3 regions of the Phytobacter palmae genome follow, and region 3 is predicted to be linked to each of the others. Evidence: predicted binding sites of a transcription regulator. Region 3 holds the regulator's gene; each other region holds the start of a gene.

Region 1 (4,813 bases), on a different contig from region 3:
GTTGACGTTACGCGCTGCACGACCAATGGTCTGGATCAGCGAACGCTCGGAACGCAGGAAACCTTCTTTATCCGCATCCAGAATCGCCACCAGCGACACTTCTGGCATATCCAGCCCCTCACGCAGCAGGTTAATGCCCACCAGCACATCGAACTCGCCAAGGCGTAGGTCGCGGATAATCTCCATACGTTCAACCGTATCGATATCTGAGTGCAGATAACGCACACGTTCACCGTGTTCTTCCAGATATTCGGTTAAATCCTCCGCCATACGTTTGGTCAGTGTCGTGACCAGTACGCGCTCATTAATGGCAGCACGTTTGCGGATCTCGGAGAGCAGATCATCCACCTGGGTTGCCACCGGTCGCACTTCGATAATCGGGTCGAGCAACCCGGTCGGACGGACAACCTGGTCTATCACCTCACCACCGGATTTTTCGAGCTCATAATTGCCCGGCGTCGCCGACACGTAAATGGTTTGCGGTGCCAGCGCCTCGAACTCTTCGAATTTCAGTGGACGGTTATCGAGCGCCGACGGCAGACGGAAGCCATACTCCACCAGCGTCTCTTTACGCGCGCGGTCGCCACGGAACATACCGCCAATTTGCGGAATGGTGACGTGGGATTCATCAATAACCAGCAGGCCATCCGCCGGAAGATAATCAAACAGCGTCGGCGGCGGCTCGCCCGGCCCACGCCCGGAAAGGTAACGCGAGTAGTTTTCGATGCCGGAGCAGTATCCCAGCTCGTTCATCATTTCCAGATCAAACTGGGTACGCTGGGTCAGCCGCTGCTCTTCGAGCAGCTTATTATTCTCCAGTAGCACCTTGCGGCGTTCGACCAGCTCGTCTTTGATCTCCTCCATCGCCTGAATGATGCGCTCGCGTGGCGTGACGTAGTGGGTTTTGGGGTAGACGGTAAAGCGCTGGATGGTCGACTCAACGTGCCCGGTCAGCGGGTCAAACAGCGACAGCCGCTCCACTTCCTCATCAAACAGCTCAACGCGCAGGGCGATATCGTCCGATTCCGCCGGGAAGATATCGATCACCTCGCCTCGCACGCGAAAGGTGCCGCGCTGAAACGCCTGGTCATTGCGGGTGTACTGCAACTCTGCCAGACGACGCAGTATGGAACGCTGATCGATGATCATTCCTTTTGTCAGATGCAACATCATCTTCAGGTAGAGATCCGGATCACCCAGACCGTAAATCGCGGAGACCGATGCCACCACAATGACATCCCGACGTTCCAGCAGCGCCTTGGTTGCCGACAGACGCATCTGCTCGATGTGTTCGTTTACCGACGCGTCCTTTTCAATAAACGTGTCCGAACTCGGTACATAAGCTTCCGGCTGATAGTAGTCGTAATAGGAGACGAAATATTCCACGGCATTTTCCGGGAAGAACTCTTTCATTTCGCCATAGAGCTGTGCGGCAAGGGTTTTGTTCGGCGCCAGCACCATCGTCGGGCGCTGTAGATCCGCAATCACATTCGCCACGGTGAACGTCTTCCCTGAACCGGTCACGCCCAGCAAAGTCTGATGAGCCAGACCGTCTTCGAGACCCTCTTCCAGGCGACGAATTGCTTCTGGCTGATCGCCGGAGGGACGAAAAGCGGAATTCAGTTTGAATGGTTTACTCATGGACGGCTACCTGATGAAGGAATGAGCGGGCAGGAAAGTAATTTTACTCACCACAGCGAGATTTGCCAATAAAAAATACTGGATGTAAAAACAGTAGCGCAATCAGGAATATCTTCTACTCACAGCCAGAGTACGAGGAGCACACCTCGAAAATCACTCCTGACGGTACAAAACACCAGCAAAAGCGGGTTATCCCCAGAACATTTCCTTTTTTAACACTTGTCAAGCTTAGCAATGAAAGTTTTATGGCAGTGGGTGACAGATTTCTTACAAGGATTGCTTTTATTTAACTAATTAAAAAATAAAGAAATATTCCAAAAGACGCCTTTCGCAGCAATTCAGGCGCAAGCCGCGTGTTTACTCGCTTCTCGCACTTTTTCTAACTCTAATGCACAAGGTTATCCACAGGAATAGTGGATAACTGCTTCCAGCCCATATGCCTCGCCAGTCGCCTGAAACGGCTTCCGGGTCTCTTTGAGGGCAGTAAAAATTTTTTCTCGCTTTTTTTTGCAGAATATCTGCTAACGAAACGGCGAATTATCGTGCGATCATGCTCACATTTCATCGATCAAATGCACCATTTCCTGCCAGCCCCGGCACTGTCAAAGAGCATATATTTTCGTCTGCCAGGCGCAAAACGCGCTTTAACTCTCTCATTGATCGGCGGGTTCCGAAAAAAAGCTTGTTTTCATGTTCTGGCAAGCCTTTTGCACTGAACTGAATAACAACCTCTCTGTCACCCGATCAGAGATAAGGAGCGAACCGTGTTGAGCTTACGTGCAGTTAATCAGTATTACGGCAATCAACATACGCTATGGAATGTCGACCTCGACCTCGCCCCCGGCGTATGCACCTCTGTTATCGGCCTTCCAGGGATGGGCAAAACGACGCTTATAAATTGCATTACCGGTTATCTGCCCGTTGAGAGCGGTAGCATGGTCTGGCAAGAGGCAGGAGGGCCCCCCAGGGATCTACTCAACTTGCAGGCGGAGCATCGCAGCGCAATGGGTATAGGCTATGTTCCTCAGGACAGGCGAATATTTTCGCAAATGACCGTCGAGGAAAATCTGCATATCGCTATGCTCGCCTGTGGAGAGCCCCGCAGTACCGTCAATCGGGAGGTCTATGACCTGTTCCCCGACTTGTATGGGCTACGTCAGGTGAAAGGCGCAGGGCTGTCTGAGGATAATCAGCATCAACTGGCGATGGCTCGCGCCCTCGTCAATCGCCCGCGGCTGCTGATTCTGGACGAACCCACGCGCGGGCTTGGACAGGCATTTATCCATAAACTCGGCAATTTACTTGTCCGGCTCAACCAGGATTTCGGTATGACTATCCTGCTGGCCGAACAACATCTGTCGTTTATCCGCCGGGTTGCCGACCGTTTCTGCCTGTTGCATCGTGGTCGCAACGTTGCCGAAGGGGATGTCAGACAACTGGATGACCAGCTTCTGTCACACTGGATGTTGCCTGATTCAGCACGTTGAGATCGAGATAATGACCGTTTTGTGTAGCGAACGGCGCGTGGGCAAGCCAGGGAATTTCCCCGATCAGGGGTGCCTTTAACACGCGCCGTAGCGTCGCAAGATACTCGGTATGCCGTTTGCCTGGCGGCTGAACATCATTGGCAATCCAGCCTGCAAAGCGCAACCCCGCCTGCGCTATCGCCTGTGCGGTCAACATCGCATGATTAATACACCCAAGCTTAACGCCCACCACCAGAATCACTGGTAATTGCTCTGCGACGACCCAGTCGGCGAAAGTGAATGTCTCTGAAAGCGGCGTAAACCACCCTCCCGCACCTTCTGTCAGTATCCAGTCGGCCTGAGTTTCCAGCGCCCGCAGTCCGGCAGAGATCCCTTCGAGCGTAATGGGCGTGTCGGACTCCGCACTGACAATGTGCGGTGATGTCGGCTCCGCAAAGGTCCAGGGATTGACCTGAGAATAATCGAGCATGACGCTGCTGTTGTGTTGTAAGGCCAAAGCGTCACTGTTGCGTAACCCCTGTGCGGTCATTTCGCTGCCCGAGGCCACCGGTTTGTAACCGGTACTTCGCCATCCCCGAAGGTTTGCCGCCTGCAAGAGCGCGCAGCTCGCCACTGTTTTACCGACCTCGGTATCCGTGCCGGTAACAAAATAACGTTCAGTCACGTGTTATGACTCCCCAGAAAAGTTGATAGGTCAGTGGGAATGTCCCCTTCTGTTGCGGCCAGGCCAGCTGTAAGCATTGCAGTCCTCCCCGCGTGAGCCCCTGCCTGCGCCCGGCATGCAGATGGGTTGCTCCAGTCCCTTTTAGCGATCGCATGGCCTCGAGCGCGCCGGCAAAACAGAGCGTGACGGGCTCAATGCCCGCCTGATACTGCCAGCCGGATAAAGCGTCGTGGATTTGCGTAGCGGACAGAAAGCGATTGGCATGCGGCTTGTCATCAATTGCGCGCCACGCCTGATTGAGTTCAGGCAACGAGCCGCTCACCAGGGTGGTAAAGGCAATGTGTCCGCCAGGGCGCACCACGCGGTATAACTCTGCCAGCGCCTGACGTACGTCATCGCACCACTGCACCGCCAGGTTACTCCAGGCAAGACAAAATTCTGCGTCGCTAAAAGGCATGTCTTCGATATCCGCCAGCACATACCGTTCTGCCGCCTGCCTGCGTCGGGCCTCCTCCAGCATGGGCGAAGAGATATCCAGCGCCGTCACCCTTGCCCCCTGCATCCGCCAGTAGCGACTGAGCAACCCTGGCCCACATCCGGCATCCAGCACCTGATCTACAGGGACTGAATGGAGACGGGAAAGCAGTATTTCTGCGCTTTGTTGCTGTAATCCGTTGTGTTGGTCGTAACTACGGGCAGCGCGGCCAAAGGTATCGGCGATGGCTTGTTTATCAACACGCGGCATGCAATATCTCCAGTAACTGCTCAATATCTTCCGGCTCGTGGGCGGCAGTGAGCGTTATGCGCAACCGGGCAGTGCCTGGTGGGACGGTTGGCGGGCGAATCGCGGTCACCCAACAGCCGTGCGCCCGCAACTGCGCGGCAAGGTGTAAGGTGCGGCTGTTTTCGCCCACGATCAGCGGCTGAATGGCGCTGTCAGATGTTGTCACCTGTAGGTTTTGCGCCTGCGCACCCGCGCGGAATTGCGCTATCAGCGCATTCAGTTTGAGGCGCCGTTGTG
Region 2 (4,813 bases), on a different contig from region 3:
TTACTTGCAGATGACAGCCTGCATGGACTGAGCGATATCTGGCTGCGTTTACGCAATAACCTTACGCCGGAATCGGCACTGTTTCGCCATGCCGTGCGGATGTCTGTTGTACTGTGTGCGGGCTACGCCATCATACAAATTACCGGTTTGCACCACGGATACTGGATTTTGCTCACCAGTCTGTTTGTCTGTCAGCCTAACTATAACGCCACGCGCCACCGTCTCACGCTGCGTATCGTCGGTACCATTGCAGGTATCGCCCTCGGCCTTCCCGTACTTTATTTTGTTCCCTCGCTGGAAGGGCAACTGATACTGATCGTCGTCACCGGCGTGCTTTTTTTCGCCTTTCGTCTTGTACAATACGCGCAGGCCACCATGTTCATCACATTACTGGTGCTGCTGTGCTTTAATTTACTCGGCGAAGGTTTCGAAGTCGCCATGCCGCGAGTGATTGACACAATCATCGGATGTGCCATCGCCTGGGCTGCGGTGAGTTTTATCTGGCCTGACTGGCGTTTTCGCAATTTGGCACGCGTGACCGGGCAAGCATTCGATGCCAATTGCCGTTATCTGGATGCAATTCTTGAACAATATCATCAGGGCCGCGACAACCGCCTGGCGTACCGCGTTGCCCGCAGAAACGCTTATAACAGAGATGCCGAACTGGCCTCGGTGGTCTCCAATATGGCATCAGAACCTGGCGCCACACCTGAGTTGCGTGAAGTGGCATTTCGTTTACTTTGCCTGAATCATACCTGTACCAGCTATATCTCTGCCCTTGGCGCACATCGCGAACAACTGACTCACCCTGCGATCCTTCGTTTGCTGGATGATGCCGTCTGTTATGTTGATGACGCCCTTCACCACCAGCCCGCTGATGAAGAGCGCGTACAGTTGACACTGGCAGATTTATCGCGACGCATTAAGCATCTTGAGCCACGGCCCGACAGCAAAGAACCACTTGTATTGCAACAAATTGGGTTGCTTATCGCACTTCTGCCAGAGATATGCCGTTTACAGCGGCAGATTATGACCTGACACTCCTCTTTTTATTTCTGCCCAACCTCGTGGTACCAGTCGATTAACTCCTGGCGTCTCAACGCCGGGAGTGCGGCCTCATGCAGCCCGATGATTGCCCCTTCCAGGCCCAGCAGCACCTTGATACCCATATGTTTGTTCATCGCCTTCAAACGCAACCAACACGCTTTAGCGCCCAGATGCCGCAGCATACGTACGTCCGGTATACCGGCGTCGAAAAGCATCATCTCAAGTTGAAAGTTTATGTTTGGTAGATCCTTAAGGCGATGAGGTGTATCGCGTGCCGTTTTTTCCTCACGAGCCGCCGCGAGCGATTGCGAAGAAAGCCGCAGCAATGTTGGCAAATCACTCCAAAGATGTTCATCAACAAAGTAGTAGTTAAGCGAAACAGCGCGGCCACGCTTCTGTATTGTCAGAAGTGGTGAACTCTTTGTTACCCGATACTGCGCACTCTCCTCGCAGGCACGAAGGTATAACTCTCCCTCTGAAATCATCGCAAACACGGTGTTGTCTATCGATAAACTGTAGCCACCAAAATGCGCGCGAAAGCGAATTTTTCCCAAAGGTGCGAGGTATTCCCGTGACTGATAGATCCTTTGATACGATATGTTTTTCATGATTATTCCCTTGTAAATCATGGAGTAAAAACATTAATTCTGTTAACCGATCCGCTACTGAGGAACATAGGCAAGTGCGCGCAACACGGCAAGAAAATTTTGCGGCTTCATCGCAATACCAGACAAAATTGCGAGATGCTTTCAGAAAATGAGGTTGATCTTTGAACGCCCAGGGGTTACTGTATGTTTATACAGTAACTAACAGGGCTGGGTTGATCATGTACCATTCATTAAACCGTGCAAATCGTTCAACACAATTTCTTTCCGCACACAGCGCAGGGAGCATTGAGGCTTCTACGGGTCTGATCAGTGAAGTGGTTTATCGTGAAGATCAGCCTGGCATGACACAATTGCTGCTGTTGCCGTTATTACAGCAACTGGGTCAACAATCGCGCTGGCAGCTCTGGTTAACGCCGCAACAAAAATTAAGCCGTGAATGGGTGTTGTCTGCAGGCCTGCCGCTGACTAAAGTTATGCAAATCAGCCAGCTTTCCCCCTGCCTTACCCTGGAGTCGATGATTCGTGCATTACGTACCGGCAACTATAGCGTTGTGATTGGCTGGCATGCCGAAGAATTGACCGAAGAAGAACATCACCGTCTGGCGATAGCTGCGGAAGAAGGGAACGCAATAGGCTTCGTAATGCGGCCAGTACGATGCAATCCTCTCGCTGCGAGACAGCATTCAGGGATAAAAATTCACTCAAATTTGTATCATTGAGTAAAATTAAGATAAATCCTGGCATTATTTTTCTGTCTGGCAAGCAATGCCGTGTAATCAGCGAAATAGGCCGCCAACGCCCGTTTCAGGCGACCTGCAAGGCAACTGAACTGGCGAATAGTTCCGCAAAAGTGTTAAATATTGTGTATACAAAGTCTTTTTTTTCATATGCCTGACGGACTTCACACTTGTAAGTTTCCAACTACGTTGTAGACTTTACATCGCCAGGGGTGCTCGGCATAAGCCAAAGATATCGTGAAGATATCTCTATAGGGACTGATGAGCAATGCCCCCGGTGAAGGATTTAACCGTGACTTCTCATCGAGATTTTCATGGCGATTTTTGGATGATAACGAGGCGCAAAAAATGAAAAAGACAGCTATCGCGATTGCAGTGGCACTGGCTGGTTTCGCTACCGTAGCGCAGGCCGCTCCGAAAGATAATACCTGGTATGCAGGTGGCAAACTGGGCTGGTCTCAGTTCCACGACACCGGCTTCATCCCGAACGACGGCCCGACCCATTCAAGTCAGCTTGGTGCAGGTGCGTTCGGTGGCTATCAGGTTAACCCGTACGTTGGTTTTGAGATGGGTTACGACTGGTTAGGTCGTATGCCGTACAAAGGCGACACCGTAAACGGTGCGTTCAAAGCTCAAGGCGTACAGCTGACCGCTAAACTGGGTTACCCGATCACTGACGATCTGGATATCTACACCCGTCTGGGCGGCATGGTATGGCGTGCAGACGCTAAAGCTAACGTCCCTGGCGCTGACGCTCACTTCAAAGACCACGACACCGGTGTTTCCCCGGTATTCGCTGGTGGCCTTGAGTGGGCTGTTACCCGTGACATCGCTACCCGTCTGGAATACCAGTGGGTTAACAACATCGGTGATGCAAACACCGTTGGTACCCGTCCGGACAACGGCATGCTGAGCGTAGGTGTTTCCTACCGTTTCGGTCAGCAGGAAGAAGCTGCACCGGTAGTAGCTCCTGCTCCGGCTCCGGCTCCGGAAGTACAGACCAAGCACTTCACTCTGAAGTCTGACGTTCTGTTCAACTTCAACAAAGCAACCCTGAAACCGGAAGGTCAGCAGGCACTGGATCAGCTGTATGGTCAGCTGAGCAACCTGGATCCGAAAGACGGTTCCGTAGTGGTTCTGGGCTTCACCGACCGTATCGGTTCTGACGCTTACAACCAGGGTCTGTCTGAGAAACGTGCTCAGTCCGTTGTTGATTACCTGGTTTCTAAAGGTATCCCGGCGAACAAAATCTCCGCACGTGGCATGGGTAAATCCCAGCCGGTTACTGGCAGCACCTGTGACAACGTGAAAGCGCGCCCTGCGCTGATCGATTGCCTGGCGCCGGACCGTCGCGTAGAAATCGAAGTTCGTGGCAGCAAAGACGTTGTAACTCAGCCTCAGGCTTAAGTTCACGTGCTGTAAAAAAACCCCGCATCGCGGGGTTTTTTATTGCCTGTAAAAATCACATTTGCACAAAAATTCACTCTTTGCCCAGAAGCGCCTGCAAATCCTGTTTAAGTGACGACATAGTTGTGGCGTATTTTTCTTTATGTTCGGCATCTTCAATCAATTGAACAATGGTCTCGGAAAGGGTTTTGCCCCGACGCTGTGCCAGCCCTGCCAGACGCTGCCAGACAACAAACTCCAGATCGATTGATTTTTTACGCGTATGCTGATGCTCGGCATTAAAATGCCGTTTGCGCCGCGCCCGAATAGTCTGCTTCATGCGGTTCATGAGCGACGGATTAATATGCTGCTCAATCCAGGCATTAACCTGCACGGGTTCATTTTCGAGGGTTAGCAATAAATCGACGGCGTCTTTGGCCGCGCTGGCTTCGATATATCTTGTAATAAGCTCACCTTCCCGGTGCTTCTTCACCAGATATTTCCATTTCCAGCCGCTTTCAAGATTTTCCAGTTGTTGATATTTCATTGCGATCTCAACGTTACCGTGTAACTCTGTTCAGAATATCAGTTTTTTCTTGCTCTGCTGAAAAGAAATCACATTCTGTTTATTCCAACGGCATATCTGCAACTGGAAAACGTGTATTCCCTGTGTGCTGCACAGGCGTTTACGGTATAATCCCGCCTTTTACATCAGACTAAAAAAACGACTTTGACCATTACAAAACTTGAATGGAATGAACTGACTCCTGATACCGAGAGCTATCAGGATGTGTTTAAGCAGTCCGCACTCACTGATGAGACGGTCTTCTTCCTGGGCGATACCCAACCCCGATTACAGTATGCGCTGGAGCAGTTGCTCCATCCTGTGGCGACTTCACGTTTTATGCTGGCAAAGGCGCCAGAAGAGGACGAGTACCTGAAGATCCTCGCCGAGGCTGTGTCAGCATTACAGCCTGAGGAGTTTGAGGTTGTCGGCGGCAATTATCAGGTTAATGGTGCGACGATTACGCTTAT
Region 3 (4,813 bases):
GGGCTCTGCATCTCCGGTATCACTGATATACCCTTCATCACGCAGCGTCAGCACCAGAGTACTGAAAACTGCCTTATCGAAGAATTCCGGGGCATTGATACCGTGCAGAACAGACAGACGTTGCGCCAGAGTGCGGCTCTCTTTCTCCAGCGTGCTGCGGTTCATCGCCGGATTTGCGCTCAGCAACCAGAAAGTGATGGCATAACGTTGCAACGTTTCGCGCGCGCCAGCCGCCAGCAATTGCAGAGTGCGGGAATGTGCCGGATTGATATAGAGCTGGCCATCCTTCATGGTGATCAGCCCCTGGCGCAGCAATTCCTGCGCAAGATTTTCCAGCACGCCGGCCAGCTCTTCTTTTTCCCAACGCAAGAAAAGCTCAGCTTTCAGCATCGGGTAGAGCAGTTCCACATGGCGCAGCATTTCGTCCTGAGAGATATGACGATGCTGGGTGATAATGGCCGCCATCAGCGATGGCAACATCAGCATATGCGCAATGTTGTTGCGATAGTAGGTCATCAGTACCGCCTGCTCGCGCGGCAGAATGATGATGTCGCCAATCGTATCTTTCTCTACCTCGAACTTATTCATCTGCAGGGCGTGCTCAATAAGCGCGTCCGCACTGACGGTGGGTACCGTTATATCGGCCGCATAAGGCACATTGCGCATCAGGTTGAGGTAGCAGTTCAACTGCTCGGTAAGCTGTTCACGGGTCAATGAACGCTGGCGAGAAGCCAGAAGCGCGGTACAGCAGAGGTTCATCGCGTTTGCCGCGCCGGCATTGTTAATACGCACCATCAGATCAGCAGCAATCGCATTCACTGTCGGCGTCAGCCAGGCAGGACGGACAGCCTCTATGGGATCGATGGACTCACGCCATTCCGGTACGCGATGGTTCAGATAGTTCATCAGCGGAATGGGTTCGCCAAAGTTGACATAGCCCTGACCGAGATTACGCAGCTTACTCAAACCGCGTACCATCTGGGCAAAACCTTCTTTTTCTTTCGTCGCGCCGCGCAGTTCTTTGGCGTAGGTGCCAACTTCCATGACGTGCTCATAGCCAATGTAGATTGGCACCAGCGTGATCGGACGCGTGCCTCCACGGAGCATAGCCTGAATCGTCATAGACAGCGTACCGGTCTTCGGATCCAACAGACGACCCGTACGAGAACGCCCACCTTCAACAAAGTATTCTACTGAATAGCCGCGGTTAAACAGCTCACCCAGATACTCGCGGAAAACTGTCGAGTAGAGCTTGTTGCCCTTAAAGGTACGACGAATAAAAAACGCGCCCAGACGACGGAAAATAGGCCCCGCCGGCCAGAAGTTCAGGTTAATACCGGCAGCGATATGCGGCGGCACCAGCCCCTGATGATAGAGCACGTAGGAGAGCAGCAAATAGTCCATATGGCTGCGATGGCAGGGCACATAGACAATCTCATGACCATCATGGGCGAGCTGACGAACACGTTCCGCGTTATGCACATTAATGCCCTGGTACAGACGGTTCCAGGTAAAACCGAGGATACGGTCTGACAGACGGATCATCTCGTAAGAGAAGTTTGCTGCGATCTCTTCCATCAGCGCAATTGCGTTTTGTTGCGCTTTATCATGGGAGATCTTCTTGCTGCGCGCTTCGTCTTCTACCGCGCGGGCGATGGCTTTAGAGGAGAGCAGCTTATTAAACAGGTCCTGACGGGCAGGTAAACGCGGCCCCACTGCGGCCAGGCGCTGACGGGCGAAGTGCATACGCGCTACGCGGGCCAGCTTTTGCGCAATGATTTTATCCGTACCGTGCTCGGTTGCCATATGACGCAGCGAAACCGGCGGCGAGAAACGCACAAAGCTGTCGCGGCCAAGCCATGAGATCGCGAAAAACTTCTGAATACCGTTTAGCATACGCAGCGGCGGGTTGACCTCGCCCTTTTCGCGCCCGGGAGAACGACCGAACATCATCGACACAGGCACCATCTGAACATCCAGATCGGGATGGCTGCGGTGCAGATCGAGATAGTCATGGAACAACTTGACCGACTCTTCTTTTGGCGTGTACCAGGTAAAGACGCGCGGTCCGCCGTGAATAAAGATATAACGCGGCAGCTCCGCTCCGTCGATTTCAAGCGGTTCGAGGGGGTCGGGCAAATCATGCGCCAGACATTGAGCGCGCAAGGTTAGCAAGTCTGCCTTCGAATTATAAGGCAAAACGTACATAATAGGGCGTGACGTATCGAGTCCTAATTCCTGGGCGGGTTCCGCCGGGATAGACTTGCTTTTTACCAGGACGCTTAATGGTAAATTAAGTAATTTGTAGTAAATTCGTGGCCAGCCGGACATAAACGATGTAAAGCCTCTGGTTAATAATGCCATTGCGCGGCAAGAATATCAGAAAGTCCGCAGAATTTCTTTTCTACCTCTATAAGCTTACATAGACATTGACGTTCATTACATAAAAAGGTTGTTTTTCATGGCCAACAATACCACTGGAATTACCCGCATCATTAAAGCGGCAGGCTATTCATGGAAAGGGGTGCGCGCAGCGTGGATTAACGAAGCTGCTTTTCGTCAGGAAGGTGTTGCGGTCATTATTGCTATCATCATTGCGGCTTTTGTGGACGTTGACGCTATCACGCGTGTTCTGTTGATTGGTTCTGTCGTGCTGGTGATGATTGTGGAAATCCTCAATAGTGCGATTGAAGCGGTGGTTGACCGTATTGGGTCTGAATTTCACGAACTCTCAGGGCGTGCGAAGGACATGGGGTCTGCAGCCGTACTAATGGCCATTCTTCTGGCACTGTTCACCTGGGTTTCTCTGCTGTGGGGCTATTTTCGATAACGCTTCCAGAAATACGTTAAGACTACGCTTTTTGCTTAATTTTGGTTTCAAAATCACCTTTAGCTGTATATACTCACAGCATAACTGTATATACACCCAGGGGGCGGAATGAAAGCTTTAACGGCCAGGCAGCAAGAGGTGTTCGATCTTATTCGCGATCGAATCAACCAGACAGGTATGCCGCCGACGCGTGCGGAGATCGCGCAACAGTTGGGGTTCCGTTCCCCAAACGCGGCAGAGGAACACTTGAAAGCGCTTGCGCGTAAGGGCGTTATTGAGATTGTATCGGGTGCGTCTCGCGGTATTCGTCTGCTTCTTGAAGAAGAAGATGATGCTGGCTTACCGCTTATCGGGCGTGTCGCTGCTGGCGAACCTTTGCTGGCGCAACAGCATATCGAAGGACACTATCAGGTCGATCCCTCTCTCTTCAAACCTAACGCTGATTTTCTGCTTCGTGTAAGCGGTATGTCGATGAAAGATATCGGCATCATGGATGGCGACCTGCTGGCTGTTCATAAAACTCAGGATGTTCGTAACGGACAGGTTGTTGTGGCGCGTATTGACGATGAAGTGACGGTCAAACGCCTGAAAAAACAGGGCAATACTGTACAGCTATTGCCTGAAAACAGTGAGTTTTCCCCCATTGTGGTTAACCTGCGTGAGCAGAACTTCACTATTGAAGGGCTGGCGGTTGGCGTTATCCGCAACGGTGAATGGCTGTAATATCCTTCTGATCCGTGGCGGCAATTCTGCTGTCACGGTTGCTTTCTTTTCCTGACAAAGCTTTAACTTTTGCTTTATCCCCCTGATCCCACTCAGTTTTGTTCTGCATATCTATTCCGTTAATTTCCATTCTGGTGGTTAAAAATTCCGAATATAGATTCATGGCCGCTATCCTTAACTACAATAATTATCACGTTCAGGATATTTAGAGCGTAACGAAAGGAATAACGCTGTCCATGACCAACGATGAGGAGATGACAATGAATAAAGACGAAGTCAGCGGCAACTGGAAACAGTTCAAAGGTAAAGCGAAAGAGCAGTGGGGTAAATTGACCGACGATGATATGACTATCATCGAAGGTAAACGTGACCAACTGGTCGGTAAAATCCAGGAACGTTACGGCTATGCCAAAGATCAGGCAGAAAAAGAAGTCGTCGACTGGGAAACGCGGAATGATTACCGCTGGTAGCCTTCACATCCCCCTCAATGTGTAGACCCTCATGGCTACCCTGCCCGAACGGTACATGGATGTACCACCCTCAAATGGCTTATCTGCTTAAAAGAGAAAATCGCGACTAGCGCGATTTTTTTTTCAACTGAATCGTGTGGTCATGATGGCATTCGCCGGGATGTCGGCACGCTTCAACCTCAGCGCAATCAGCGCATAATCCATGGGCTTCAATAACATTATGGCGTAGCGCAAAACCGCGTTTTGCCGCCAGCGCATGCATAATATCTTCCACGCCCTCCGCCTGTTCTTCTTTTACCACGCCACAACGGTCACAGATAAACATCGCAGAAGTGTGCGTCGGTTGATCGAAAAGATGGCAAAGCACATAGCTGTTCGTGGACTCCACTTTATGCACAAACCCTTGTTCTAAAAGAAAATCAAGCGCGCGATAAACGGTAGGGGGTTTAGCTTGAGGCTCTGCCTCACGCAGAAGGTCGAGCAGATCGTAAGCGCTGATGGCCCCCTGTTGCAGACTCATCAGGCGTAACACTTCGAGGCGCTGGGGAGTCAGGCGCACATTCCGTTGCACACACAGTTTTTCGGCCTGCGCGAGCATCTCTTGCGAAGTGGACTTATCCATAGGCGTTCTCTCATGAAATAGCGATATAAGCCTCCACTTTATCATGTTCTGTACTAAACGCCGAGATCGCGACCGCGCCTTCACCTTTCGCAATCGCCATGTGTCTTCTATAAATATTGATGGTCACTTCATATAACAACATCTTCTGTAACTTTTTATTACATTCAG

The links. The regulator LexA, encoded in region 3, represses DNA repair genes until DNA is damaged. The targets are predictions, from matches to a motif close to TNCTGTATGTACATACAGNA.
Region 1: a site for LexA is predicted at 1,718-1,737, ahead of uvrB (excinuclease ABC subunit UvrB). Genes of this name have one in related genera too.
Region 2: a site for LexA is predicted at 1,833-1,852, ahead of sulA (SOS-induced cell division inhibitor SulA). Genes of this name have one in related genera too.

The regions. Positions count from the first base shown of each region.
Region 1 is NZ_JBCIVJ010000042.1:15,160-19,972, reverse strand. Features, by position in the region: gene uvrB (excinuclease ABC subunit UvrB) at 1-1,641, opposite strand, end outside; gene AAIG39_RS25050 (ABC transporter ATP-binding protein) at 2,406-3,128, shown strand; gene bioD (dethiobiotin synthase) at 3,070-3,792, opposite strand; gene bioC (malonyl-ACP O-methyltransferase BioC) at 3,785-4,537, opposite strand; gene bioF (8-amino-7-oxononanoate synthase) at 4,524-4,813, opposite strand, start outside.
Region 2 is NZ_JBCIVJ010000006.1:231,751-236,563, forward strand. Features, by position in the region: gene yccS (YccS family putative transporter) at 1-1,038, shown strand, start outside; gene AAIG39_RS10280 (TfoX/Sxy family DNA transformation protein) at 1,050-1,655, opposite strand; gene sulA (SOS-induced cell division inhibitor SulA) at 1,874-2,374, shown strand; gene ompA (porin OmpA) at 2,741-3,799, shown strand; gene matP (macrodomain Ter protein MatP) at 3,873-4,325, opposite strand; gene AAIG39_RS10300 (AAA family ATPase) at 4,509-4,813, shown strand, end outside.
Region 3 is NZ_JBCIVJ010000025.1:73-4,885, reverse strand. Features, by position in the region: gene plsB (glycerol-3-phosphate 1-O-acyltransferase PlsB) at 1-2,331, opposite strand, end outside; gene AAIG39_RS21905 (diacylglycerol kinase) at 2,462-2,830, shown strand; gene lexA (transcriptional repressor LexA) at 2,939-3,553, shown strand; gene AAIG39_RS21895 (hypothetical protein) at 3,528-3,716, opposite strand; gene AAIG39_RS21890 (CsbD family protein) at 3,814-4,023, shown strand; gene zur (zinc uptake transcriptional repressor Zur) at 4,130-4,645, opposite strand; partial or broken gene AAIG39_RS21880 (hypothetical protein) at 4,656-4,813, opposite strand, start outside.